4 regions of the Arthrobacter sp. PAMC 25486 genome follow, and region 3 is predicted to be linked to each of the others. Evidence: riboswitches for the same ligand, from Rfam matches in the RefSeq annotation. Region 3 holds a riboswitch; each other region holds the start of a gene.
What was found. A riboswitch is a leader RNA that binds a small molecule or an ion and turns the genes downstream of it on or off. The one in region 3 is predicted to bind S-adenosylmethionine.
Positions count from the first base shown of each region.

Region 1: linked by a shared signal. The riboswitch ahead of art_RS19710 (bifunctional o-acetylhomoserine/o-acetylserine sulfhydrylase) and the one ahead of art_RS14070 (DUF1737 domain-containing protein) in region 3 are both predicted to bind S-adenosylmethionine.
Region 2: linked by a shared signal. The riboswitch ahead of art_RS22395 (hypothetical protein) and the one ahead of art_RS14070 (DUF1737 domain-containing protein) in region 3 are both predicted to bind S-adenosylmethionine.
Region 4: linked by a shared signal. The riboswitch ahead of art_RS14790 (OsmC family protein) and the one ahead of art_RS14070 (DUF1737 domain-containing protein) in region 3 are both predicted to bind S-adenosylmethionine.

Region 1 covers NZ_CP007595.1:4,395,897-4,402,894, forward strand. Annotated here, with positions in the region: gene art_RS19705 (Tex family protein) at 1-2,054, shown strand, start outside; SAM riboswitch class IV at 2,642-2,758, shown strand; gene art_RS19710 (bifunctional o-acetylhomoserine/o-acetylserine sulfhydrylase) at 2,836-4,152, shown strand; gene art_RS19715 (homoserine O-acetyltransferase) at 4,275-5,357, shown strand; gene art_RS19720 (hypothetical protein) at 5,502-5,960, opposite strand; gene art_RS19725 (SGNH/GDSL hydrolase family protein) at 6,375-6,998, opposite strand, start outside.
Region 2 covers NZ_CP007595.1:3,929,271-3,936,268, reverse strand. Annotated here, with positions in the region: gene art_RS17805 (glycoside hydrolase family 2 protein) at 1-1,473, opposite strand, end outside; gene art_RS17800 (MFS transporter) at 1,470-2,801, opposite strand; gene art_RS17795 (helix-turn-helix domain-containing protein) at 2,937-3,524, opposite strand; gene art_RS17790 (sodium:solute symporter) at 3,718-5,190, shown strand; SAM riboswitch class IV at 5,368-5,478, shown strand; gene art_RS22395 (hypothetical protein) at 5,491-5,778, shown strand; gene art_RS17780 (hypothetical protein) at 5,845-6,072, opposite strand; gene art_RS22390 (biotin/lipoyl-containing protein) at 6,124-6,357, opposite strand; gene art_RS22385 (hypothetical protein) at 6,447-6,683, opposite strand; gene art_RS17765 (VIT1/CCC1 transporter family protein) at 6,886-6,998, shown strand, end outside.
Region 3 covers NZ_CP007595.1:3,067,567-3,074,564, reverse strand. Annotated here, with positions in the region: partial or broken gene art_RS22685 (alanine--tRNA ligase-related protein) at 179-490, shown strand; gene art_RS23340 (hypothetical protein) at 520-747, shown strand; gene art_RS14075 (polysaccharide deacetylase family protein) at 840-2,390, shown strand; SAM riboswitch class IV at 2,521-2,640, shown strand; gene art_RS14070 (DUF1737 domain-containing protein) at 2,727-2,987, shown strand; gene art_RS14065 (rhodanese-like domain-containing protein) at 2,984-3,376, shown strand; gene art_RS14060 (O-succinylhomoserine sulfhydrylase) at 3,524-4,762, shown strand; gene art_RS14055 (hypothetical protein) at 4,833-5,441, opposite strand; gene art_RS14050 (UDP-N-acetylglucosamine 1-carboxyvinyltransferase) at 5,444-6,976, opposite strand.
Region 4 covers NZ_CP007595.1:3,235,361-3,242,358, forward strand. Annotated here, with positions in the region: gene art_RS14780 (FAD-dependent oxidoreductase) at 1-877, opposite strand, end outside; gene art_RS14785 (ABC-F family ATP-binding cassette domain-containing protein) at 1,317-2,954, opposite strand; SAM riboswitch class IV at 3,125-3,242, shown strand; gene art_RS14790 (OsmC family protein) at 3,279-3,818, shown strand; gene art_RS14795 (NADPH-dependent F420 reductase) at 3,963-4,661, opposite strand; gene art_RS14800 (LLM class flavin-dependent oxidoreductase) at 4,658-5,716, opposite strand; gene art_RS14805 (MarR family winged helix-turn-helix transcriptional regulator) at 5,877-6,392, shown strand; gene art_RS14810 (hypothetical protein) at 6,580-6,998, opposite strand, start outside.

The DNA.
Region 1 (6,998 bases), 1.3 Mb from region 3:
TCGAACGCGCAGGCCAGGACCCCGTCCTGGTGGGGGAATTGCGCGAACGGCTGTGGAAAACCGGCCGGCTGCGCTCCTCCGTCAAGACCGGCAAGGACAACGCAGGAGAGAAGTTCAAGGACTACTTTGACTTCGCCCAGCCACCCCACACCCTGCCCAGCCACCGGGTCCTGGCCCTGCTGCGTGGTGAAAAGGAGGGCGTGCTTTCGCTCGACCTGTCGGAGGCCGACTCCCGTGACGCCGACGCCCAGACGCAGGCCCGCGCCGCGTACGAAGGCGCCGTGGCGCGTTCGCTCGGCATTGCCGAATCTGGGCGTGCAGCCGACACCTGGCTCATGACCAGCGCCCGGTTGGCCTGGCGGACCCGCATCCTGACCCGCCTGTCAGTTGACCTGCGCGTGCGGCTCTTCCAAAGTGCCGAAGAGGAATCCGTGCGGGTTTTTGCCGCCAACCTCAGGGACGTTTTGCTGGCGGCCCCGGCCGGCAACCGCGCCACCTTGGGCCTCGACCCTGGCCTGCGCACCGGCACCAAGGTGGCCGTGGTTGATGGCACGGGCAAGGTTGCCGCCACCGACACCATCTACCCGCACGCCCCGGCCAGGCGCTGGAACGAGGCACTCGCAACCCTGGTCTCACTGGCACAGAGGTATGACGTTGAGTTGGTGGCCATTGGCAATGGAACGGCCAGCCGCGAGACCGACAAATTGGCTGCAGAGCTGGTGGCCGAACTTAAGCGCCAAAACCCGGAGAGCAAGGTCAGCAAGCTCGTCGTTTCCGAGGCTGGCGCCTCGGTCTACTCGGCCTCGGCACTGGCCGGTGCCGAACTTCCCGGCATGGACGTCTCGCTCCGTGGTGCGGTGTCCATCGCGCGCCGCCTGCAAGACCCGCTCGCCGAACTGGTCAAGATCGAGCCCAAGTCCATCGGCGTGGGCCAGTACCAGCACGACCTCACCCCCGCCAAGCTCGACCGCTCCCTCGACGCCGTCGTTGAAGACTGTGTCAACGCAGTGGGTGTTGACCTGAACATGGCCTCGCCCGCGCTCCTGGCGAGGGTGGCCGGCGTCGGGCCCCTCCTGAGCGAAAACATTGTGGCGCACAGGAACGAGCACGGCCCGTTCAGCAAGCGCCGGGAATTGTTGAAGGTTGCGCGCCTCGGCCCCAAGGCCTTTGAACAGTGCGCCGGCTTCCTGCGGATCACCGGCGGAGCGGAGCCCCTCGACGCCTCAAGCGTGCACCCCGAAGCGTACGGTGTGGCACGCAAAATCCTCGCCGCGGTGGGTGCCAAACCGGCCGAGATTACCGTCGGCGTGGGTGCCGTGGCATCGGTCAACCCGGCCGATTTTGTCGATGGCGACTTCGGCCTGCCCACCGTCCAAGACATCGTTGCCGAGCTGCAAAAGACCGGGCGCGACCCCCGCCCCCGCTTCGAAACGGCCACCTTCGCCGACGGCATCGAGAAGATCACCGACCTGCGCCCCGGCATGATCCTGGAAGGCACCGTCTCCAACGTGGCCGCATTTGGCGCGTTCGTTGACATCGGCGTGCACCAGGACGGGCTGGTCCACGTCTCCGCCATGAGCAACTCCTTCGTCTCCGACCCGCATTCAGTGGTCAAGTCCGGCCAGGTTGTGCGCGTGAAGGTCCTTGAGGTGGAGCCCGAGCGGAAGCGGATTTCGCTGACGCTGCGCCTGGATGATGAGTCGAAGGCGGGGGAGCGCGTGGCCGGGAAGCCCGACGCCGGCTCCCGCGCGTCCAGCCGGCCCTCGCCTCAGGGCGGTGGTGCGGTTGCGCGCGGCCGCGGACAAGGTGCCAACCCTGGCCGTGGACAGGGCTCCAACCCTGGCTCCGCACAAGGCTCCAACCCTGGCTCCGCACAGGGCTCCAACTCCGGCCAGGGCCGCCAACCGGGTGGGCAGAAGGGTGGGCAACGTGGTCCCCGGGGGACCGGCGCGCAGACCCGCCCCAACACTGCCGCCCCGTCAGCCAACACGGCGGCACCGTCGGCCAACACAGCAATGGCGGAGGCACTGCGGCGGGCGGGGCTGGGCAAATAGTTCCACGAATTCCGGAACGAAAACACCACGTGGGCCTGGTCGACACGACTACCACCGTTGCGTGAGCTCATACGCACAGGTCATCCCTACTGGCGCGTATAGACGCTTGGACGCACCACTCGTGGCGAGTGGTGCGTCTGTGTCCGCGATTCCGCCGGCGCTCGGACTCGCTGCACTGCTGCTGCGCGTGGTTGTGCCGTAACGGTGCACAGCTTGACAATTTTCGCAGCTTCAAAAGTGGCGCGTGGTTGTGCCGTAACGGTGCGCAGGTGTTTACTGTTCCGACGCCATCAGCGTTCCGACGCAGCCCGGCGGCAGGGGGCGGGAGCTGGAAGGTGGGTGTCGCGGCCGGCCCACCCATGCATAAATTCGCATGACGGGTCTGGAGCTGCGAGATGCATCGTACATCCTTGCAGCGCTCAGCTCCACACCGGGTTGGCGGCCAAATAAGTCCGAATGTGACAAACGGTCAGTCATTCATTCAGGTAACGGCACTTTCGGGGCCAGAATTCAAACAGTTCTTCGGTAAAAGTCATAAACTCGTCACAATCTTGCAAGCGCGCGGCGATTCTTTCACACTGGATGCAGGTCATGAGTGTCAGCGCACAGCCCCGGCTTGCTGACCGGCAACCCTCCTTCCGCGGTGGGGTGCCCCGGGTGAGGACCTGGCATCGAACCGACCGGTTCCGGTGCAAGCGCGGGCCATCCGCAACGCAACCCTGCGACCGCTTGACGTGTCGGGGGCTTTCGTTGCAGGCCTCTAGTGTTAAAGGAAACAGCCATGAGCAACGGTTGGTCATTTGAAACCCGTCAGATCCACGTAGGCCAGGAGCCCGACGCCACCACCGGCGCCCGCGCACTGCCGATCTACCAGACAACATCATTCGTGTTCCCGTCGGCCGAGAGCGCCGCGGCGCGGTTTGCCCTGGCGGAGCTGGAGCCGATCTACACCCGCATCGGCAACCCCACCACGGCAGTGGTCGAAGACCGCATTGCCAACCTCGAAGGCGGCGTCGGCGCATTGCTGCTGGCGTCGGGCCAGGCGGCAACCACTTTTGCGATCCTGAATATTGCCGAAGCCGGCGATCACATTGTCTCCAGCCCCAGCGTCTACGGAGGCACATTCAACCTGCTGGCCCACTCGCTGAAGAAGCTCGGCATCGAGACCACGTTCGTCTCCGACCCCGACAACCTGGACGAATGGCGTGCAGCCGTGCGTCCCAACACCAAGGCGTTCTTCGGCGAGACGGTCTCCAACCCGCGCCAAGACGTGCTGGATTTGGAAAACATCAGCGCGATCGCCCACGAAGCCGGCGTGCCGCTCATCGTGGACAACACCCTTGCCACCCCGTACCTGATCCGCCCGCTCGAGTGGGGTGCCGACATCGTCATCCACTCCGCCACCAAGTACCTGGGCGGACACGGCACTGCCATCGGCGGCGTGATTGTGGACGGCGGCAAGTTCGACTTTGCAGCCAACCCCGAGAAGTTCCCGGGCTTCAACACGCCCGACGAAACCTACAACGGCATTGTCTTTGCCCGCGACCTCGGCGTCGGCTGCGCGCTGGGCGCCAACCTGGCATACGTGCTCAAGGCCCGGGTCCAGCTGCTGCGCGACCTTGGCGCAGCCATCTCACCGTTCAACGCCTTCCTCATTGCCCAGGGCGTTGAGACGTTGAGCCTGCGCGTGGAACGCCACGTCAGCAACGCCGTCACGGTCGCCGAATGGCTTGAGGCCAACGAGAACGTTGCAGCCGTGGCCTACGCCGGCATCCCCTCAAGCCCCTGGTTTGAACGCGGCCGCAAGTACGGTCCCAACGGTGTTGGCGCCATCATCTCCTTCGACATCAAGGGCGGCCTCGAGGCCGGAAAGCGCTTTGTGGACGGCCTCGAGCTGCACTCGCACGTCGCCAACCTCGGTGACGTGCGTTCCCTCGTCATCCACCCGGCCTCCACCACCCACGCCCAGCTCTCACCCGAGCAGCAGCTTGCCGCAGGTGTGCGCCCGGGAGCGGTCCGGCTGTCCGTCGGGCTGGAAAACGTCGCGGACATCATCGCCGACCTCGAAGCCGGATTCCGCGCAGCCAAATCAGCGTGAGTCCAGTGAGCCTAGTGATTCCGACGGCTGTGGAGGGCAACGTGTTTTCCCCCGAAGCAGAAATCGACGCACCAGAACCAGTCGGCAGTGACTTCTCCGCCGCTGTTGGCCAGGGCGGCGGTGTGCTGCGTTCAATCCACATCGGCGAACTGCCGCTCGAAGCCGGGGGCGTGCTGCCCTCGGTCACCATGGCCTTTGAATGCTGGGGCACCCTGAACGCCTCCGGTGACAACGCCGTCCTCATCCAACACGCGTTGACCGGCAGCACCCACGTCAGCCGCGGCGACTCCGAGGAGGACGGCTGGTGGGAAGGTCTCGTCGGTCCCGGCGAGGTCATCGACACCAACAAGTACTTCGTGGTCTGCGCCAACATGCTCGGCGGTTGCTACGGCACCACCGGGCCCTCCAGCATCGCCTCCGACGGCCGGCCCTACGGCTCCCGCTTTCCCTTCGTCACCATCCGTGATTCGGTCGACGCTGAGGCGCTGCTGGCCGACAGGCTGGGAATCGCCTCTTGGAACGCCGTCATTGGCGGTTCCATGGGTGGTGCGCGGGCGTTGGAATGGGCCGCAAGCCACCCGGAGCGGGTGCGGCGTTGCGCCGTGATCGCGTCCTGCGCGGCAAGCACTGCCGAGCAGATTGCCTTTGCCCAGGCGCAGGTGTTGGCGATCCGCCAGGATCCCAACTTTGCCGGCGGGGACTATTACGACGGCGCAGCACCCGCCTTGGGCTTGGGGCTGGCCCGCCGGATTGCCCACATCACCTACCGCTCCGAGACGGAGATGGACGGGCGTTTTGGGCGGCTGGCACAGGGAGACGGGACCATCAGCCATGACAGGCTGGAGTCCGCCGAATCCGCCAGGTACCGGGTGGAAAGCTACCTTGACCACCAGGCGCACAAGCTGGTGGGCCGCTTCGATGCCAACAGCTACATCGCCATCACCGAGGCGCTCATGAGTCATGACGTGGCGCGTGGCCGGGGCAGCCTCGAGGAGGCACTTGCCGTGACGGACGGCGTCGAATTTATCGTGGCAGCCGTCAACAGCGACCGGCTGTACTTCCCGGCACAATCGGAAGCGCTGGCCGCAGCACTGCCGGGGCATGTGCCGGTGGGCCGAATAGATTCACCCATTGGGCACGACGGTTTCCTCACGGAAGTTACCGCCGTGGGTGCGTTGCTGCAGGAGTCCTTCTTCCAGCCCTGACCGCCGCCCCTCCCCACATCCACCCACTGCGGATCAGCCGGCGCGTTACCACTGGCGGGTCTCCGTATTGGGCCCTCGGGTGCGTGGGCCCAAAGAGATTGCCCCTGCAGAAGATTTGCAGGGGCAATCTTTTGCGTACCTTCGTTAGAAGTTCTTGAAGATCGCTTCCCGGTGTGTGGCGTACTGCTCGGCCGTGACCTGGCCGGCTCGGCGGGCCGCATCCAGTGCGTCGAGCTGACGCTTGAGCTCAGCTTCGGCACGCATGCGCTCATTGGCGAACCCGGTGGTCTGGTGGCCGTGGGAGTTGTCGTAATTTTGCAGCGGAACACCGTTGAGCAAGGTCCCGACATAGGGTGTCCCGGAAGCCTGGTGGGCGACACCCTGACGTCCTGCCGGATTCGCACCAGACGGGGACCCGGCCACTGGATGGGCCGGGGTGCCAACATGGGTGCTGGCCTGCTGGGAGCGCTTCTTGCGGTTGGCGGCCCGGACAAATGAACTGATCAGGATCACGCCCATGATGACCAGCACAAAGAATGGTTGGAGGGAGAATGATGGGGTCGATGACGCGGCAACACTGCCCACAGCTAGTGGCCCAAACATGACTGTCACAATGCACCTCTTCTGATAGGGCGCACAACCCCACAGCGCCTCCACTCATCCTAGTCGCCTTGGCTGTGCACCGGCCCCGGCGTGCCGGGACGGGCTCGCAATCAGAGACAATTCGAAGGCTTTTCGGACGTATTGCACAAGGGTGGAGACTCATGTGGCGCACATGTCCCATGCAGAGGCCCGGCTGCCAGGTGACGGCAGCCCCCTTGGTGCTGCCTTCGGTGCGGTACTGGCAGCGCTATTGTTCAAACGGGCAGGGCCAGTCACTCAATGACGCTGACGCCGTGGTTGCGCAAGCGGGTGCTGAGCCAGCGGAAGCGGCGGCTGAGATGACGGGGCAAACCATGAACGACGGCGTGCACCTCGCCGAGCATGCCCCGTCGTCCATCTTTTGCTGGGGCAGCCTTACAAGCCGGGGCCGAACACCGGCCCGGGCGTGGGGCGTTTGGCGGTGATGCCGTCGCCGGAAGATTGGTGCCGGATCCGGCGCAGCACCCACGGAACCAGGAATTCCCTGGCCCAGACAAGGTCTCCGGCGCGGGCAGTTTGCCAATTTTGCGGAGGGAGCGGTGTCGGCTCAAGTGGCACGAGGCCGTGGCGGACGTTCAAGGCCGCCAACACCATGATGGCGATGGTGTGGTGGCCGAGCGGGGAGAAATGCAGTCTGTCATCAGCCCACATCTGCGTGTCGCTGAGTTGCCGCAGCGACCACATGTCACCCACGACCGCGTCGTGCCGGGCGGCGATGGTGCGCAGGTTTTCGTTGTAGACGGCCACCCGGCCGCGCACCATGCCAAGAACGGGGGTGTCGCGAATGTCGGGTCCGTTTAACAACAGCACGGTGGCTCCGGCGGCAGCCATCCGCCCCACAGCCCTGTCCAACTGCTCTGCAAGGGCATCGGGATCCGAACCGGGCCGGATGAGGTCGTTGCCGCCGGCGGAAATACTGATCAAGTCCGGCTTGAGTGCTAAGGCAGGTTCCAGCTGTTCGCCGAGAATCTGGCCCAGAAGGCGCCCCCGAATGGCCAG
Region 2 (6,998 bases), 860 kb from region 3:
CAGGCTTTTCAGGTCTCCGCCGCCCTGATCATGCCAGCCGCTGGCGTGATCGACGGTGCGGTGCGGATCCAGCCGCCGCAGCTCCGCGGTGGCGGCGAGCGCATCGAACTGTCCCCAACCTTCATTGAAGGGCACCCATACGGCCAGCGAGACCACGTTGCGCAAATGCTCCACGGTTTCCCGCAGTTCAGCCATGAAGTCTGCGCGGCCACGCGCATCGGCCCGGCCGAATTTCGCGTGTTTGTTGTCGCTGAGGCGCATGGGCAGCAGCACGGGAGCAGTAATGACGGGTGCCTTGTAGTTGGTACCGCCATTGACCAGGTCCTGCCAGACGAGGATGCCTAGACGGTCGCAGTGGTAGTACCAACGCAGCGGCTCGATCTTGATGTGTTTGCGCAGCATGGTGAAGCCCAGCCGCTTGGCCGTGGAGATGTCGTGGATCATGGCTTCATCCGAGGGCGGGGTCAGAAAGCCGTCGGACCAGTAGCCCTGATCCAGCAGCCCGGCGTGAAAGTACGGTTCACCATTGAGCAGCAGCCGGGTGACCCCGTTGGCGTCCGGCCCCGTACCGAAGGAACGCATGCCGAAGTAGCTCGTGAGGTGGTCATCCCCCAGGGCCACCCCCACGTCGTAAAGAAACGGGTCCTCCGGCGTCCACGGGCGGACCCTGCCCAGGGTAATTCTCGTGGGCACGTTGACGTCAACGGCAGCGGACAGGAGTTCCCCGGCGTCGTCGCTGATGACCACGTGGGCCGTTTGGGCATGCCCGACGGCGGTACCCGCACCTTGGGTGCACACTGTCACCTGCACGGAGTGCCCGGCGAGGTCCGGAACCAGCACGAGCTTGTCAACATGCACCGCGGGCACGGATTCCAGCCACACGGTCTGCCAGATGCCCGACTGGGCTGTGTACCAAATACCCCCGCGCTTGAGCCGTTGTTTGCCCCGGGAATGGTAGGACGTGTCGCTGTCGTCCTGGACATCGACCCGCAGGATGTGGAGGCCGGTCGGCCCGTGCGCGCCGAGCTGCAGTGCCGCCGTGATGTCCAGGGTGAAGGGCAGGAAGCCTCCGCGGTGCCCACCAACAGCAACCCCGTTGACGGTGACAGTGCAGCGCTGGTCCACGGCACCAAAATGCAGCAGCACGCGGTCCCGCTGGAAACCACCGGGCAGGGTGAAGTCCCGCCAATAGCGCAGGGTCTGCCCCGGTTGCAGCTGGCGACGCACACCGGAGAGCGGGGTTTCCGGTGAGAAGGGCACCAGGATCTCACCGTCGGCGGCGCCCGGCGCAACGCCGTCGTGCATCCCATCGAAACCCTGCGTGCCCGGGCCGGTGATGGCGTAGTGCCAGGTGCCGTTGAGGTTCAGGTAGCTGTCGCGCACGAGCTGGGGCCGCGGATATTCTGCCAGCACCGCATTCGGATCCAGGGCTTGCCCCCACGGAGTAAGCCGCGGCGGCCGCAGCCCGCTCATGCCGGCGCCGCCAGGGCAGTGGCGCGGCGCAGGCGCAGTACCGGGAGCACGGTGAAGACCGCAACGGCGGCGGCCGCCAGGAAGATCCACGGCGTCGGCACGGACTTCACCACGCCCAGGTCAACATATGTTTCGGCCGCCCCGGCAATGACCGCCGCCCCCACAAACGGGCCGACGACCATGGGCACCATGATGGCGAAGATCATCCGCAAGCCCTGAACGTTGCCCACCCGCTCCGGCGGCGTGTAGTCGCGCACCATGGCCGAGATCGCCGCCGTCGTCAGCATGAACCCGGACATCATGATGGTTCCGGCCAGCATCACCGGGCCCGTGCCGCGGGCAAAGAACATGCCCACCAGGCCGATCACCAGGATCGCGGTGGCCGGCATGACGGAGACGAGCTTGCCAATCCTGTCAATGATGCGGCCGCCGAGAATGCTCAGCACCGCGGAGGACACCAGGACCACGGCCAAAATGATCGCGTAACCGTCAATCCGCAGGTACCTCTGGATGTAAATGATCAGGTAGGGCAGGAACACCTGGGTGCAGGTGCCCACCACCAGCCAGGCCGTGAGCGCCCAATACAGGCGGGGATTCGCGCGCATCACCGAGGGGCGCAGGCCGTGGACGACCGAGCGCAGGTAGCTGTCGCCACTGACCACCAGGGCGGGCGAATCGCGGACCAGGAACCACGCGAGCACACCAATCAAGGCTGTCACCGCCCCAATGATGCCGAAGAAGAGTTTCCAGTTCCCGCCCTGGGTCAGTCCGTCCAGCAGCCCAAAGATCACCAGCATGGACAACAGCGGCATGACCGAGAGGACACCTTCCACCCGGCCCCTGTTGACGGGAACCGTGGATTCGGTGACCCAGGCGTTGAAGGCGGCGTCGTTGGCGCCCGAGCCGAAGAAGGACATCACGGCATCCAGCAGCACGATCGCAATGATGGCCACCACTACGGCATTGGCGGCGGGCAGGATGGCGGCCACGGCACTGGTCTGGACGAAACCGAACGCGGCCGTGCAGGCGCCCCACAAAACATAGCCGGCGGCGATGAAGATGCGGCGCCGGCGGCGCCGGTCGGAGGCTGCACCGATCAGGAACGTGGCGGCTGTGGCGACAACGGCGCTGGAGGAAACCAACAGGGCCAAAACGGCCGGGTTGGTGCTGATGGTGTTGTAGACAAACACGTTCAGGTACATGTTTTCCACGGTCCAGGCCAGCTGCCCGGCAAAGCCCACAATAATGAGGGCCAACCATGTCCGGCTGCCCAGGCGGGGTGCGGTCCCGCCGGCCTGCCTCGCGGTGGTTGGTTGCGTTCGGCTCACAAATACCCCTTAGTGTGATATGGCTCACGCCAAGACTACCGCACGGTAACATTCCCTCGGAGCCGGAGTAAACCCAGCCAGGCCTGGCGCGGCGGGGCCGGCTTGCGTCGGGCGGACTAGGAGCAGAAGCGTCAGCTAGCTTGGCCCGGAACCTGACGCTGCCGGCACCAGGATCCACAAGGCCTCAACCGGGTAGGCCGTGCGGTTTTCCCAGCTATGCGGCTCGCGTCCGGGAAACGACAGCGTGTCCCCCGCCTTCAGGTCATAGGACTCTTGGGTCATGCGCAACGTCAGTTCCCCGCTCATGATGTGCAGCACGTCAACGTCACAGTCCACGGCATACAGCTCCGATTCACCGCGACCAAAGGGCTCAATGGTGGCCCCCAAGATCTGCAGGCGCCGCTCCGAGCGCGAGGTCAGCAGCCGCTCGACGATCCCCTCGCCTCCGAGGGAGATGCGCGGCCCCTCGCCCCGTCGGGTCAAATGGGTTTCCGGGGCGGCAAACAGTTCGCCGATGGAGATCGAGAGAACTTGGCACAAGGTCACCAAAGAGGCCACACTTGGAGAGGTTAAATCGCGTTCAACCCGGCTGAGGAACCCTTTTGTCAGCCCGGTTGCATCGGCAACCTGCTCAATGGTGAGCCGCTGGTCCTGCCGTGCCGCGCGAATGCGCGATCCGATGGCAACGGGTTCGGCGCTTGGTTCCAGGGGCAAAGCTTTCATGGCGGCTCCTCGACAACTTAACTGCCCCTTGTTTTTAAGCGGCGCATTGACTGTTACTACCATCACAGTTTAGCCTAATAGACAACAATTGTTGCTCAAGAGGCAATTCTTTCTGGGGACTCCCTATCTACTTCGCACACTGGAGCATCGCGTGGACTTGAACATTGCCATAGTCGTCTTATATTTGGTGGCCATGCTGGCTTTCGGCTGGTGGGGCAAATCGCGGACCAAGAACAACAGCGACTTCCTCGTCGCCGGCCGCCGCCTGGGTCCCTTCCTCTACACCGGGACCATGGCCGCCGTCGTTCTTGGCGGGGCCTCCACGGTGGGAGGGGTGGGGCTAGGCTACAAGTTCGGCATCTCCGGCATGTGGCTCGTGGTCGCCATCGGCGTCGGCGTGCTGTTGCTGAGTCTGCTCTTTGCGCCCACACTGCAGAAGCTGAAGATCTACACGGTCTCGCAGATGCTGAGCCTGCGCTACGGTCAGGAAACCACCAAGGTTTCGGGCATCGTCATGCTCGCGTACACCATCATGATTTCGGCAACCTCCACCGGCGCCTACGCCACCATCTTCGTGGTGCTGTTCGGCTGGGACCGCTGGCTGGCCATCGCCGTCGGCGGGGCGATCGTGCTGATCTATTCGACCATTGGCGGCATGTGGTCCATCACCCTGGCCGACCAGGTGCAGTTCGTCATCAAGACCGTGGGCGTCTTCCTGCTCATGCTGCCGTTCGCATGGAACGCCGCGGGCGGCATTGACGGCATCCGCGAGCGCGTGGATGCCAGCTTCTTCCAGTGGGACGGCATCGGCACCCAGACCATCATCACCTACTTTGTGGTGTACACGCTGGGCCTGCTCATCGGCCAGGACATCTGGCAGCGCGTCTTCACCGCCCGCACACCGGAAATTGCCCGCTGGGGCGGCGCCACGGCAGGCATCTACTGCATCCTGTACGGCGTTGCCGGCGCACTGATCGGCATGGCCGCCTCCGTGGCCCTGTCCGGCCATGTGGAACTTAAGGACGACGTGTATGCGCTCGTCGCCACGGAACTGCTGCCCATCGGCGTCGGCGGCATCGTGCTGGCCGCCGCCGTGGCCGCCATGATGTCCACCGCCTCCGGCTCGCTCATTGCCGCCGCCACGGTGGCCCGCAAGGACGTCATTCCGTTCGTCGCCAGCTGGTTCGGCAAGGACATCGACAACTCCGATTCCACCAACCCGGAACACGACATCAGGGCAAACCGCTGGTACATCCTGGTGATCGGTGTGCTCGTTGTAGGCATCTCCATTGTGGTCAACGATGTGGTGTTCGCCCTGACCATCGCCTACGACATCCTCGTCGGCGGCCTGCTCGTGGCCATCATCGGCGGCCTCGTCTGGAAGCGCGGCACCGGCCTGGGCGCCGCCTGGTCCATGGCCGTCGGCTGCGTTGTCACCATCGCCTCCCTTGTCATCTACGCCACCGGCATCATCCACAGCGCCGACGGCATCTACGCCAACGAGCCCATCTACTTCGGTCTGGCCTCCTCGCTCATCGTCTACGTTGTAGTCTCGCTGCTGACCCCTGAAACCCCGGCCCACATCCGCAAGGCCTGGGATGACCGCCTGGCCGCGGCAGCCACCGATTCCAACCCGGACGAGGAAGTTCCCGCACTGGCGAAGTAGCTTGCCCCTTTACATCTGACCCGCATAAAACGGTGAAAATACGCGATTTCGCGTCGATTCTCGTCGTTTTCTGCGGGTCAGATCTTTTATGGGCCAAGAAGTTCGACGGCGGTGGGTTCCGTAATATGTGACGGAACCTCCCGCCGTCGTGCTTTAACGACGTAGTGTTGGAGGCAGCTTCAAGAGATGCGGTGCCAAGCTCCGACTGGCCGCACGCCAACCCCATGCTTCACGGGTGGTTCGGATGAGGAAGCGGCCGGCGGAAACCTCCGTTGGCAAGAGCAAGCAAAGGTTAAAGCCATGTCTCTTTCAACTGTCGCCACCGCAAAACCCGCCACTGCCGCCGCGAAAACACAAGGAATTGCCGTGCTGCCCGCCGTTGATGCAAATCTCGGCGCTGTCACCTTCCTGACCCCAAAAGGCCACCACGCGTACTGGTCGCCGGAGCCGGCTCAGCTCATTTCCGCGCTGGCCAACGCAGTCCGGCCTGCCCGCTGGATTCCCGAAATCGGAACCCTTGTGGTCACGGTTGCGCAGACGGGTGTGCGGGCCGGGCGCGGCATTGGCTTCCGGCTGTCTGCCTACTGATCGGCTGCCGGCAGGAATTTTCCAGCCGCCGGATCCAAGCATTGGTGCTGGAACGATCCCTTGGGCCTAGAAATATGGCTGGGTAATGAGTTCGAGGCCATGCCCTGCGGGGTCCCTGAAGTAGACGCCGCGTCCGCCGTGCTCGGTGGTCGTCTCGCCCGAACGTGTCATTTGCGGGTTGGTCCAGTACTCGAGCTGCGCTTCGATGGGGCGCACGAGTGCCCTGTCGAAGTGCCCGTCGTCCACCCGCAACGCGTAGTGCTGCATCTGAATGTCGACCGACCAGGCGCACAACTCCGAGGGCCTCCGGACCGAGACTCACCAGAGGCTCGGCTCACGGAGAAGTTAGGGCTCGATGACGGCAATCACCGCACCCTGTGCCACCTCGTCGCCTTCTTGTACCGCCCAGTTCAAGGTGCCGGAGACCGGGGTGTTGACCTCGGCGTCGAACTTGTCAATCGTAACCTCGGCGATGATTTGATAGGCGACGACTGCACTGCCGTTGGGGGCACGCCATTGCAGCAGGACTCCCGGTTCGGACGGGTCTCCCGTCATTATGGGGAACAGAACTTCACTCATGTAGTGGCCACCGTCCGGATCGCGGCCGCCTTGCACACGGCCGTTGGCCCACAGCATATTCCAGTTCCGGGGTGCAGGGAATGGTCGGCTCAGCTGTTGGCGGCCTGCGCCTTGGCTGCCTTGTTCCCGGCTGCCGCACTGATGGAAGCCCACGTGGCGCCAAGGACCGCAGCGGAGCTGGCGGCCATGACCAGCATCCCTGCGTTTCCCTTGACGAGACCTGCGATGAACAATGCCGCCATGCAGGCCAGGCCCATGGCCATCCCGATCCGCATGACGCGGGTGGCGTAGTAGTCGTGGGTCTTGGTCTGCTGGGTACTGGTCATGAGATTCTCCTCGGTTGAAACATCTTGTTGGACTGAAGCGTTGACACAACTCTACGAAAGTACTTTCCATTGTGTCAAGTACTTTCTGAATACATCTTTACGCAGGATTTTCCGGTGCGCCGAAACCTTCCCGCTAGGTATCCCGGCCGAAAAACCGCTAGAATCCGGGCTACAGTGAGGGCTGACTTTGAGGAGCTTCACCATGCCTGAACGAATTCTTACCACCGCTGAAATTAAGCGCTGGCGCCAGTATTTGGCCGATGAGCGCGCCGAGGCAGCTGTGTATCGCGACCTTGCCAAGCGCCGCGAAGGGGA
Region 3 (6,998 bases):
CATTTCCACACCAGAATTAGGACGGCGGACAGTTCCTGGAAATCGGAAATTCGGTATTCCTGGAATACCGGCGGGCAGAGCATGGTTTTGTCCGGCTGACGCGCCACCAAGTTGATTTTAGTGGCGGGCTGGAAAGAATTTCCGCCGCGGCGATGGGTACCCCGACGGTTTCAAAACCAGCCTCTTGCAGCCACTGATTGTGGCCCTGGAAGAACTGACACAAACCACGTATGAGCAACACACAGCGGTCCTGCGCACCTTTGCCGACCACGTCCGCGGCGCCGTGTTCCTGGCTTTTGACGGCGTGTGCCCAGGCAACAAGGCGAACGGTTACGTCATGCGAAGGCTGTTGCGTCGCGCCATGCGCTTCGGGTTCGGGCTGGGCGTTCAAAAGAACTTCTTCAGCGGCTTGGTCCCCGTTGTTGTTTCCCTGTACCAGGATGCCTACCCCGAGCTGGCCCTGCAGCAGGAGAACATTGAAGCTGTCCTAACCAAGGAGGACCGTCCTTCCGCCGCACCCTGGCCAGGGGCCTGCGGGAACTGCAGCACTTCTCCGCCGGGGGACAGCTGGGTGGCCACGCATTCTTCACCTTGTCTGGCACCTACGGATTCCCCACCGAGCTCAGCCGTGAGGAGGCCGTGTCCCGAGGGATGAACGTGTCGCCAATTTCTCGCGATGAGTTTGACACGCTCCTGTCCGAACAACGCGCACGTTCTCAAAAGCAGACTACGCTGGGCGCGAAGTAAAGTTCTTGTGAAGTTCCACCACCGACACCATCTGGGGATTCCTTAACATGCATTTTCCTGCTGGGAAGCGGCTCCTGGCATTGACTGCAGCCGTGCTTTCCGTGAACGCCTGCAGCATCAGCCCGGCCCCGGTGATGCCCAGCCCCACACCGGCACCGCCGCCTGAATCCGTGGCGGGACAGGCCCTGCCCTCGCTCGATCCGTCCACGGTCCCCGGGGCACTGCCCATGACGATCCACGTGGACGGGGTGGACTCGGTCCGGGCCAAGTGGGTCTACCTAAACGGAGGAGCCGCCTACAACAGCCAGTTGGACGCCCAGCTGTTGGGCATTCTGGATCAACATGCCGGCGGGCGCTTCAATCCGGCCGTGGCCGCACCTGAAAAACCAGGCATGGCCAACGGGCTCAAACTGGCACAGGACATCATTCTGGCGGGCGGGAACACGCTTGGCACCCGGTTTACCCGTTCCGAAGCCGTTGCTGGCACCATGACGCTGCTCTCCGAGACCACGAGCTACACCGATCTGGCCACCGGGGATGTCCAGGGCGGCCCTGCCCTGCTGGCACCTGAGAGCGTGGAAACTGTGCGGGCACTGCTCAGCGGCGCCATCGTTGCGGACGGCGAATCTACCCCGGCCACGCATCAGGAAGCCGCCACACCTGCCGCCTCTGACGCATCTGCTGCATCTGCCACGTCTTCCGCAACCGCCACAGGCACGGAACCCGGCGAGGGCAGCAACGGCACCGCTGCCGCAAAGACGCCCGCCGCGGTACCTCCGGCTGCTGACGCGCTGCTGGGCGGGGCAGCCTTCAGCCGAAGTGGCGAGCTGGTGGTGCCTGTCCAGGCGGACCCGGTCACCGGAATTGCACTGCCAGAATCGGTCAACGTCCACATCACCGCAGAGGCCGCCTCCCCCTTGCTCTCGGACTTGGGCCGACAACTGCGGCAACTGGCCGAGGCCACGACTGCCTTCACCGCTCCCCCACCGGCGGCGTCCGGCCAGGAACACATCAACTGCGACCTGGTTCCGTGCGCCGCATTGACGTACGACGACGGACCCAACGATCAAACAACCCGCCTGTTGAAGATCCTGGCGGACCGATCCGTGTACGCCACGTTCTTTGAGCAGGGCAGCTACGCCGCCAGCTACCCGGAGATCGCCGCCGCCACCGCAGCAGCCGGCCACGTCATTGCCAACCACACAGTGAACCACCCCTATCTGAGCAAGCTGTCCCTCAACGCCGCACTGGGCGAGGTGCAGGGCGCCACGGACATGATCGCGGGGGCCTCCGGCGCAACACCTCGATACCTGCGGCCACCCTACGGCGACATGACTGCGCGCATCGCAGGGTCCATAGGGATGCCTGTGGTCAACTGGTCCGTGGATTCCCAGGATTGGCTGTCCCGCAACAAGGAAATTTTCATTCCCAAGGTCATGGAGCTTATCCACCCCGGATCGATCATCCTGCAGCACGACATCCACAGGACCACCGTGGACGGGCAGGCACAGCTGATAGATGACCTGCATGCCGCCGGCTACCAACTGGTCACGGTCCCCCAACTTTTCCAAGGCATTGAAATGCACAACGGCCAGTCCTACTTCTGCCGCGGGGACGCCTATCCCTGCACGCCGGGCCGATAGGCGCAAGGGGCGTTTCTCCCCCCGGTGCAGGACCCGGCCGGCTGACCGCACAGGACTGGCCGCGTCATGTTGCGCCATACTCGGCAGCCGTTGGCGCCCGCCAGCAGGGCATGTGTTATTTTTCAAGGTAAGTAATGAGTGCCAGCGCCAAGCCCTGACTTGCTGGCCGGCAACCCTCTTTCCGGCGGGGTGCCTCAGGTGAATACTTGGCAAACCCAGCTACCACGGCTGACGTTTGCAAGCGTGAACCCTCTGCGGTGCCAGGCCAGTTCCGGCTCGTATGCACCGCCACCAGCTCCCGCTTGCATTCTGGCGCCACTTGCAATGAGGAGAAGCATGTCCGCGGACGAATCCCCCCTGGCCTACCGGCTCATCACCGGCCCCGACGACCGCTCCTTTTGTGAGCGCATTTCAACCGCCCTTGCGGAAGGTTACGTACTGCACGGCGGACCGGCCGTGACATCCAACGGCGGCCAGGTCATTTGCGCCCAGGCAGTGATTCTCCCGAGGGCTGTGGCCACGAGCGACGCCGCCGTCGCCACCGCAGTCGACGACCTCGACGCCGACCTTGAGTTTGACGGCGAGGGTATCGCATGAGCTACGCAGGTGACTTGGCACCGGCTACGGCTTGGGAGCGCGTGGCGGCCGGGGCAGTCCTGGTGGACGTGCGCACCGAGGGTGAATGGCAGCACATCGGTGTCCCGGATGCCTCCGCACTGAACACCGAGCCTGTCTTAGTCCAGTGGAACCTCGGCAACGGCAGCAACAACCCCGAGTTCCTGGCCCAACTGCAGGCGGTGGTTCCCGCCGACAAGGAGTTGGTGGTGCTGTGCCGTTCCGGTGCCCGCTCCATCGCCGCCGCCGAGGCTGCAACGGCTGCCGGATATACGGCGTACAACATCCTCGAGGGCTTTGAGGGCGAACCCGACCGTTACGGCGACCGGGTGGTCAACGGTTGGAAGAACCGCAAGCTGCCCTGGCGCTAAAGCCGGGTTGCCCAATGTGTAAGTGCCGGGGCAGCCGCCAGCAGCGAAGCCGCCCAACGGCCCACAGCCCAACCGGCGCCAACAGCCCGGCACGGGTGCCGCCGTCGTACTTGATCAGCACCACCAGCGAAAGCCAGGGAACCACAATTGAGCAACTTTAACGAGCACGCAGCCACATGGGCGCAGGACACCCAGGCCGTGCGCGGCGGGCTTGACCGCAGCAATTTCCAGGAGACGTCCGAGGCACTTTTCCTGAACTCCGGGTTTGTGTACGAGTCCGCAGAGCATGCCGAGCAGGCATTCACCGGCGAGGTGGACCGGTTCGTATACTCGCGCTACGGCAATCCGTCCGTGGCCACGTTTCAGGAACGGCTGCGTCTTTTGGAGGGCAAGGAGGCCTGCTTTGCGACGGCGTCCGGCATGTCCGCCGTGTTCACCGCCTTGGGCGCATTGTTGGCGGCGGGCGACAGGGTGGTGGCTTCACGGTCACTGTTCGGCTCCTGCTTTGTCATCCTGAACGAACTGCTGCCGCGGTGGGGCGTGGAGACCGTGTTCGTGGACGGGTCGGATTTGGAGCAGTGGCGGACGGCCTTGTCCGTGCCGACCACGGCCGTGTTCTTTGAGTCGCCGTCGAACCCGATGCAGGAAATCATTGATGTCCAGGCCGTGTGCGACCTCGCCCATGCCGCGGGTGCCAAGGTGGTGGCCGACAACGTGTTCGCCACTCCCCTGCTGCAGCGTTGCGGCGACTTTGGCGCGGACATCGTGGTGTACTCGGGCACCAAGCACATTGACGGGCAGGGCCGCGTGTTGGGCGGTGCGATCCTGGGCACGAAGGAGTTCATCGACGGGCCTGTGAAGAACCTGATGCGCCATACCGGACCGGCTTTGTCCGCGTTCAACGCCTGGGTGCTGACGAAAGGCCTGGAGACCATGAACCTGCGCGTTTCCCACTCCTGCCGGAACGCCCTGGCGCTGGGCGAATTTCTAGAGGCGCAGCCGCAGGTGACGCGCGTGCTGTACCCGCATTTGCCGTCGCACCCGCAGTACGAGCTGGCGAAGAAGCAGATGAAGGCCGGCGGTACGGTGCTGACGTTTGAGCTGGCCGAGCCCGCCTCCGGAACCCGCAAGGAGGCAGCGTTTGCGCTGCTGAACGCCTTGGCCATCATCGACATCTCCAATAATTTAGGCGATGCGAAGTCGTTGATCACCCACCCTGCCACCACCACGCACCGCGCCATGGGGCCGGAGGGCCGCGCCGCGATCGGGCTGTCGGACGGTTTCCTGCGTCTGTCCGTGGGGCTCGAGGACGTGGATGACCTGAAGAAGGATCTGACGGCGGCGCTGGCGGCGATTTCATCCACCGGCCTGAACTTACGCGCATAACTGGCCTCCAGTCCTGCGCATAGTCGTTTATGCGCAGGACTGCTTCTGAGCCTTGCACGTAAGTTGATTGCTAGGCCAGGCCCCAGAAGATTCCCGCTGCCCAGGACACTGTCAGCACCGCAATGACGGCGAACATCTGCCGGTCCTTGAAGTGTTTACCCGGGGTACGTCCGGCCAGGGCGAGGCCTGGTGGAACCGCTGACAACAGCAGCAGCAGGACGTTGGCAACCAGCGCCGCAAATGAGGCCGCATTGCGCTCGTCCCAGCTGATCCACGCCCAAAGAACACTTATGAGCGTCATGAACACCGCCACGATCACAAGCTTTTCCCGGGCGTTGTAGCCTTTGGTGCCGCCGCCACGCAGGTAGACACGGCCCATGGCGAGGTTCAGCACAATTCCGGCAAGGGACAGGTAGCTGACCACAGGGATATAAAGCACCAGACTGGCGACCAGATCCCCCGCGGCAAGCCCAAACCAGCCGTCCAGCCACTGCATGGCTGCGACATTGTCGATGAGCCAGTCCACGGCGAACGTGCCTGACGCCAAGTACAGGACGGAAAGGGCAATTGACAGTGGGACCAGCAGGGCAAGGGCCATGCGCTGGCGAAAGTACCCTGAGTCAAGTAGCTCTGAACCTGCCGCGCGGCGGTCGGCGTTGCCCTTATTTCTCTTGGACACGGTTAGTCCTGAAAGTACTCGATCTCGGCGCCGACGGTGTTCAGGCGCTCGGCCAGGTCCTCGTAGCCGCGCTCGATCACGTAGATGTTGCGCAGTTCGGACGTGCCCTTGGCGGCGAGCATGGCCAGCAGGATGCAGGCGGCCGGGCGCAGTGCGGGAGGGCAGCCGATTTCGGCGGCACGCCACGCGGTGGGCCCGGTGATGTCGATGCGGTGCGGGTCCAGCAGGCGGACGCCGGCGCCGAGACGGTTCAGCTCGGTCAGATAGATGGCGCGGTTCTCGTACACCCAGTCGTGGATGAGCGTGGTGCCCTCGGCGCAAGAGGCGATGACGGCGAAAAACGGCAGGTTGTCGATGTTCAGGCCGGGGAACGGCATGGGGTGGATCTTATCCGGCGCAGCCTTCAAATCGGAGGGCAGCGTGGTGATGTCCACGAGGCGGGTCTTGCCGTTGCGGGCCATGTATTCGGCGGACTTGAGGTAGCGGAAGCCCATCTGTTCGAGCACCTTGAGCTCAATTTCCATGAACTCGATGGGCACGCGGCGGACGGTGACCTCGGACTTTGTCACGATGCCGGCAGTGATCAGGGACATCGCCTCGATGGGGTCCTCGGACGGTGCATACTCAATGTCCACATCGATCCGGGATTTGCCGGTGATGGTCAGCGTGGTGGAGCCGACGCCTTCCACGGTGACGCCCAGGCCCTGGAGGTAGAAGCACAGGTCCTGGACCATGTAGTTGGGGCTGGCGTTGCGAATGATGGTGGTGCCTGCGCGGTGGGCCGCGGCCATGATGGCGTTTTCGGTGACCGTGTCCCCGCGCTCGGTCAGCACAAAGGTCCTGTCCTCGGTGTCGCTGAGCGGGGCCTGGACCTGGTAGAAACCGTCGTGGGCGTTGACTGTGAGCCCGAATTCGCGCAGCGCCTGCATGTGCGGCTCCACTGTTCGGGTGCCGAGGTCGCAGCCGCCTGCGTAAGGGATGCGGTAGCTGTGTTCCTCGTCGAGGAGCGGGCCAAGGAGCATGATGACGCTGCGGGTGCGCTTGGCGGCGGCGATGTCCATCGAGGCGAGGTCCAGCACGGCGGGGCGGCGGATCAGCAGGTCGTTGTCCTCCAACCAGGTGCACTCGACGCCGATGGAGGTCAGCAGTTCAACAATGCGGTTGACTTCTTCGATGCGGGCCACGCGGCGCAGGGTGGTGGTGCCGCGGTTCAACAGGCTGGCGCAGAGCAGGGCCACGCCGGCATTCTTGCTGGTGTTGACGTCCACACTGCCGGACAGCTGGCGTCCGCCGTGGACGCGCAGGTGTGTGACGGCGTTCTTGGAAACGGCTCCCACGCTGAAAAGGTTGGCTTCAAGCAAGGCTTCCATGCGCTGAATCATCTTCAGGCTCAGGTTCTGCTTGCCTTGTTCCATCCGGGCCACAGCGCTTTGGCTGGTGCCCAATTGGGTTGCCAATTCGCCCTGGGTCCAGCCCTTTTCGTTCCGTGCATCCCGCACTAAAACGCCGACAGTTTCTGCAGCCACTTGAGTCATACATGCATTTATATCATAGGAT
Region 4 (6,998 bases), 170 kb from region 3:
GCACGTTGCGTGACTTCAGGGACATGTCACTGGGCAGGAACGGGTACTTGTGCTGGTATCCGGTGCAGAGCACGACGGCGTCAAACTCACCCTGGGTGCCATCGGCGAAGTGCGCCGTGCTGCCCTCAAAGTGGGTGACAAGCGGGCGCTCAACAGTGTTCTCCGGCCAGTCAAAGCCCATGGGGCCCGAGCGGTAGCTGAAGGTGATGGAGCGTGCACCCATCTTGTGGGCCTGCATGCCGATGTCTTCGGCGGAGTAGCTGCTGCCGATCATGAGTAGGTTCTTGCCGCCAAAGCGCTCCGCGCCGCGGAAGTCGTGGGCGTGCAGGACCTCGCCCGGGAAGCTGTTGATGCCCTTGAATTCAGGGACCGCGGGGGTGGAGAAGTGTCCCGTGGAGACGACGAGCTTGTCGAAGACGTGGTCGGTTGTGATGCCGGTTGCCAGGTCCTCGACGGTCAGGGTGAATTCCTGGGTCTCGTCGTTGTAAGTGGTGTGGCGTGCCACGGTGTTGAACTGGACGTACTTGCGGACGTCGGACTTCTCGGCACGGCCCTTGATGTAGTCAAAGAGGACTTCGCGGGGCGGGAATGAGGAGATGGCGCGGCCGAAATGCTCGTCGAAGGAGTAGTCGGTGAATTCCAGGCATTCCTTGGGGCCGTTGGACCACAGGTGGCGGTACATGCTGGAGTGCACCGGCTCGCCGTGCTCATCCAGGCCCGTGCGCCAGCTGCTGTTCCACTGGCCGCCCCAGTCGCCCTGCTTCTCAAAGCACATGATTTCGGGGATGTCCGCGCCGTTCTGGCGTGCTGATTCAAAGGCACGCAACTGTGCCATGCCGCTGGGTCCGGCGCCAATGATTCCGACTCGCAATGTCATGCTGCTCTCCTCATCACTTGGATCTTCTATGTCTCGTTCAAACGACGCTTTGAATCCGCGCCCGCCGGCGATGGTGCGGAGGCGGACTGTTCGTCAGCGCCTCCTGGGCGGGGCAATAATGCGCAAAGTGCGCGGCGGCAGATGTGACTGCGGCAAAAACGGGTGGCTGGCCTCCCGCGGTCCTGCGGAACTCACACGCCGTTGGCGGGGTCCGGAACCAGGTGTGGTGCAAGGCTGCACCAGGATTCACAAGCGGTTTGCCGCAGATCCAAAAGAAGCAGCAAACCTGTTACCCATTGCAACATTTTAGAGAACATAAGTCAAAATTCGTGAATTGATTAGTACAGCTAATGTTTCGCGCGTTTGTGGCAACTTTTAACTCAAAAAGGCCTGCGCAATCCCTTGATTGCGCAGGCCTTGGCATGGTTTGTGCGGTTTGTTACAGTTCGCTTAGTTGGCCGTTTTCCACGGCCCAGCGAGTGTCCAGACGCACATTTTCCAGCAGTCTGCGGTCGTGGGTGACCAGCAGCAGCGTGCCCTCGTAGCTTTCAAGGGCTTCCTCAAGCTGCTCAATGGCCGGCAGATCAAGGTGGTTGGTGGGCTCATCGAGCACGAGCACGTTGACGCCACGTGCCTGCAGCAGGGCGAGGGATGCGCGGGTGCGTTCGCCGGGGGAAAGCGCGCCCACGGGGCTCGTCACCTGGTCCGCCTTCAGACCAAACTTGGCCAGCAGGGTGCGGACCTCGCCTTGGTTGAGCTCCGGAACCAGGCCCTCAAAGGCGTCGCCCAGCGGTGTGCCCTCCGGGAACTGGCTGCGCGCCTGGTCAATCTCGCCGACGGCGACGTTCGCGCCCAAGGAGGCAACGCCGTCGTCCGGGTCGGTGCGGCCCAGCAGCAGTTTCAACAGCGTGGATTTTCCGGCGCCGTTGGGACCCGTGATGCCGATGCGCTCCCCGGCGTTGACCTGCGCGGACACCGGGCCGAGCGTGAAATCGCCCTGCCGCACCACGGCAGCGTTCAGAGTCGACACCACGGTGCTGGAGCGCGGTGCGGGACCGATGCTGAACTGCAGCGCCCACTCCTTGCGCGGCTCCTCAACCTCGTCCAGGCGGGCAATCCGGGACTCCATCTGGCGCACCTTCTGGGCCTGTTTCTCGGAGGATTCGGAGCTGGCCTTGCGGCGGATCTTGTCGTTGTCCGGGGCCTTCTTCATAGCGTTGCGCACGCCCTGCGAACTCCATTCGCGCTGGACGCGGGCGCGCCCCACCAGGTCTGCCTTCTTGTCGGCGAACTCGTCGTAGGCCTCGCGGGCATGGCGCTTGGCGATGGCCCGCTCCTCGAGGAAGGAGTCGTAGCCGCCGTCGTACACGGCCACCTTGTTCTGCGCCAGGTCCAGCTCCACCACGGAGGTGATGGTGCGGGCCAGGAACTCGCGGTCATGCGAGACCAGGACGACGCCGCCGCGCAACCCCTTCACGAATTCCTCGAGCCGGGCCAGTCCGGCCAGGTCAAGATCGTTGGTGGGTTCGTCCAGCAGCACGACGTCGAACCGGCTCAGCAGGAGCGCGGCCAACGCCACCCGGGCGGCCTGCCCTCCGGACAGTCCGGTCATGGGTGCCTCGGGGCTCAGGTCCAGGCCCAGCTCGGCGAGCGTTGCTGGGATGCGTTCGTCGAGGTCGGCGGCACCACAGGCCAGCCAGTGGTCAAGGGCTGCGGCGTAGCGGTCGTCGTCGGCGGAGTTGCCGGAGCCCAGCGCTTCGGCCGAGCTTTCCATGTCTTCGGTGGCCTGCGTGCAGCCGGTGCGCCGGCCGATGTACGCGGCGATGGACTCGCCCTCGATCCGTTCATGCTCCTGCGGCAGCCAGCCGACGAAGGCATCCTGGGGTGCCGTGCTGACGCTGCCGCCCTGCGGCGTGGCCGCGCCGGCCAGGAGGGACAAAAGTGTTGATTTGCCGGCACCGTTGGCTCCGACCACGCCAATCACGTCGCCCGGTGCGACCGTGAAGGAAAGATTGGTGAACAGGGTGCGGTGTGCGTGGCCTCCGGAAAGGTCCTTTGCCACAAGGGTTGCGCTCATGACTCCATCTTAAGTTGCTTCCGTGTGTGCGCCGGACGGCAGTGGCGTGGGTCTCGTCCCGCCCGGGGCCCCGTCCGGCTGGGAGGAGGGGGCCGTCGTCGTAGTGGAATGTTGCCGCATGTGACGGAGACTTTGAGGCGGCGCGGCGATCCCGGCAGACTGGTGGACAGAATCAAGAGTCCCGACCACTGGCCCTGGCCGGTCGGGCGGCAACCCTCCACACCATAGTGGGGTGCCCCAGGTGAGGATTCGACGCCGTCGGCACCTGCCGGGGCGTAAGTATGGCGGGGTGCACGGCGCCCGCCTTCTTTCGAAGGAGACAACATGACTGAAACCATTCTCATTGACGGCGCCTCTCAGCGCTCGGCCCGTTTGGGCGAAGCCGGTGCGGCGTGGACCAAGCGCATCGGCACCAGGGCCGAGAATGCGAAGCTGACCTATACGGCCGCGGGGGTTGGTGTCGGTTCGGTGGCAACACGGATCAGCGCCGGCAAACACCAGTTCACGGTGGATGAGCCGGCCGCCCTGGCCGGGGATGACACCGCCGCCAGCCCCGTTGAATATGCGCTCGGGGCGCTCATCGCCTGCCAGGTGGTGGTGTACCGGCTGTACGCGGAGCAGCTTGGCATCCAGGTCGACGATATCCAGATCGACGCCGAAGGTGATCTGGACGTGCGCGGGCTGTTCGGCATCGACGAGGCCATCCGCCCCGGATTCAGCGACATCCGGCTGGCCGTGCGCATCTCGGGGCCGGAAACGCAGGAACGCTACGAGGACTTGAGCCGCACGGTTGAGGCGCGTTGCCCGGTGCAGGACCTGTTCAGCAACGCCACGCCCGTCAGCACGGTGGTCACCAAGGCCTGACGGCGGGGCGCCCCGGGATGCCCGGGGCGCCTGGGATGCGCCGACCCGTGAGTTGTGGCGGCTTTGAACCCTCAAAGCCGCCACAACTCACGGGTCGATTTTGTGTGGCCGCCACGTCTCACATCCCAGTTGCAGCGGCGCGAATCACTGCGCCGGCGTGAGCTCCAGCTCTTCGCCGGCCGCGTGGACTCGCAGCTCAGCCTGCAAGCCGGGCTCATCATAGGAACCCGTGAAGATCGGCGTTCCCGGCTCAAACGCCGCGCCCTTGGCGAGAGATCCGGCGTCGACCGCGTCAAAGCCAAGGTGCTCCACGAAGCCGAGCACCAGGGCTCGGGTCTCGTCGTCGTCCGAGGTGACGGCCAGCGCGCGGCGATCAGCAGCACCGGCGGGCCGGGCATCCAGTTCCAGCTCGTGGTAGCCGATGTGGTTCAGCGACTTGGCCAGCCGAGCGCCGGGAACATGCGAGTGCACCATTTCCGAGCTCGACGGCGCATCCTCCAGTTCGGGCATGTCGCCGTTGGTGTCGCGCCAGTAGTTCATGGTGTCCAGGACATGCTTGCCGGCCAGGCCCGCCGGATCCAGCGTGCGGAACTTGTGCAGCGGGACGGAAAGGACCACCAAATCCGCATCGGACATGGCGTCCTCGGCCGTGACCGCGATGGCGCCAGGTGCCATGACGGAGATGATCAGCGAAATATCCTTGGGGTCACCGGAGGCGGCGACCAGCACCCGGTAGCCGGCCTGGAGCGCCTGGCGGGCCACGCCGGTGCCGACCTTTCCGGCGCCGAGGATGCCGATGGTTGTGGTGGCGGGATCGTGCCGGCGGAATGTCTGGATGCTCATGCTGTGGCCTTCTTTGAGGTGCGCAGTTCGGCGTCGACGAGGGGCTTGACTTCGGTGCCGAGGAGTTCAATGGATTTCAGGACGTGCTTTTGCGGCACCGAGGCCAGGTCCATCTGCAGGATGTGGCGGTCGTGGCCCATGTGCTCGTGGGTCAGCAGGATCTTCTCGGCCACCTGTTCCGGGGTGCCGGCGTAGATCCCCCCGTTGGGCGCGGTCTGCATGTTGTAGCTGATGCGGTTCGGCGCCGGGAAGCCGCGTTCGCGGGCAATTCCCTCCATGAGGTGGCGGTAGTACGGGTAAAAGGTGTCTGCCGCACCGCTCTTGGCAACAAGTCCGACGGCGCTGACCCCCACCTTGAGTGCCTCCACGTTGTGCCCGGCTTGTGCAGCCTCGGCCCGGTAGAGCTGGGCGTGGCGGGCGAAGCCGTGGACGGGGCCGCCCAAGAGTGCGTAGATGACGTTGGTGCCAAGGCGGGCGGCCCTGGCGGAGGATGCCGGAGTGCCGCCGGTGGCGATCCAGATGTCCAGGTTGTTGTCCACGGGGCGCGGATAGATGGTGGCTTCGTGAAGTGCCGGGCGGAACTTGCCGCTCCACGTGATGGATTCTTCCTTGCGTCCGGCCTCGTTCAGGGTCAGCAACAGGGCGATCTTTTCTTCGTAGAGCGCCTCGTAGTCGTTCAGCTCGGCGCCAAAAAGCGGGTAGGACTCAATGAAGGAGCCTCGTCCCGCGGTCAGTTCTGCGCGGCCGCCGGAGATCAGGTCAAGCGTTGCAAACTGCTGGTAGACGCGGACGGGGTCTTCCGTGCTGAGCACCGTGACGGCGGATCCGACCTTGATGTTTCTGGTCTGGGCGGCCGCCGCGGCGAGGACGGGGACCGTGGCGGAGATGGCGAAGTCTGCGCGGTGGTGCTCACCGATGCCGAAGTAGTCAAGGCCTACTTCGTCGGCCAGGCGGGCACGTTCCAGAAGGTCGGCCACGCGCTGTTCGCTGCTGACCGTGGCTCCCGTGACGGGATCCTGGTGAACGTCGCCAAAGCTGTAAACGCCTAGTTCCACGAAGTGCTCCTTTTCTCTGTGGATTGCCATTGGGTGGCTGCCTGCCGACCGCCATTGTGGTGGCGGATCGGCGGTCATCATCCATTATGTGTTGCTTTACAGATCATCTTACTCAAATATGATCTGTTGTAAAGCTCAATAATCCGTTATGATGGGTCTCATGAGCAACAGCACAACCACCGCACAGCCGAACACCAGCCCCAAAGAGGACTTTGGGTGGACGCTGGGCGTGCTTGTGCGGAACTACCAGAACGCCTCAACTGCAGCCATGGGCGAATTTCCGCAGGGGTCCCGCGGCTACCAGGTCCTTGTTGCAGTTGTTAGCGGAGAACAGCCCAACCAGTTGGCGCTGGCCCAGCACTTGGGCATCGACCGGACCGTCATGACCTATCTGGTGGATGACTTCGTCAAGGCCGGGCTCGTGGAGCGCCAGCTCAATCCCGCCGACCGCCGCGCCCGCATCGTTGTGGCAACGGAACTTGGGCTGGCAATGCTGGCGGATCTCCAACAGCGGGTTGCGACGGCCGAGAATGCGGTCCTGGGCGCGCTCGCAGACGAGGAGCGCGAGCTGTTCCGCACGCTGCTGCGCCGGGTTGCCTGCGACACCCCTCCGGTTTCGGAGCATGACCTGGGCGCCTGTGCCGCTGTTGAGGAAATGCTGGGCACCGGCAAGTAGCCGTTGGCGTGCGACTGCATTAATTCCATGCCCGACGCCGGACACCCGCCTTTCGCCGTGAGCCCGCCTGGCGATGGTGATGAGCTCTGCAATTCCTGCAGGAGCGTTCGTGAAAACAGCCCCGTAGGTGATGGAGCGTTTGGACTGCGCGGTTGGACTACGCGTCGTGGCTGCTGCGGCGTTTGAACTAGTTGCCGGGCCGCGTGGCTCTTCCAGCCGCTCCCTCCGCTTCCTCCGTGGCCTCTGCGGCTTCCGCAGCCACCGTGGCTTCCTCGGCCTCGAGCCGTGCCAGCCGTACCTGGTAATGCCGTTGCCGCCGGGCTTCGAGGCTCAGCTCGATCCAATAGGCGGCCTCACGGGCGCCGTCAAAGCTCGCAATGAGCGCATGATTCGCACGGTTCCGCGGCCTCGCTGCCAACTTGTACTCAAGTGGTGTCATGTGTGCGGACTGCGGCTTGCGGAAAATCAGCAGCAGTGATGGTCCCAGCCAGATGAAGTAGCTCAGCAGCGACAGCAGCACCTGGTTGTTCTGCCACGCGGCGACCGCCAAGGGGCTGACCACCACCAGGGCCACCACCACCAAAAGCACCAGGGCATAGGCCAGCC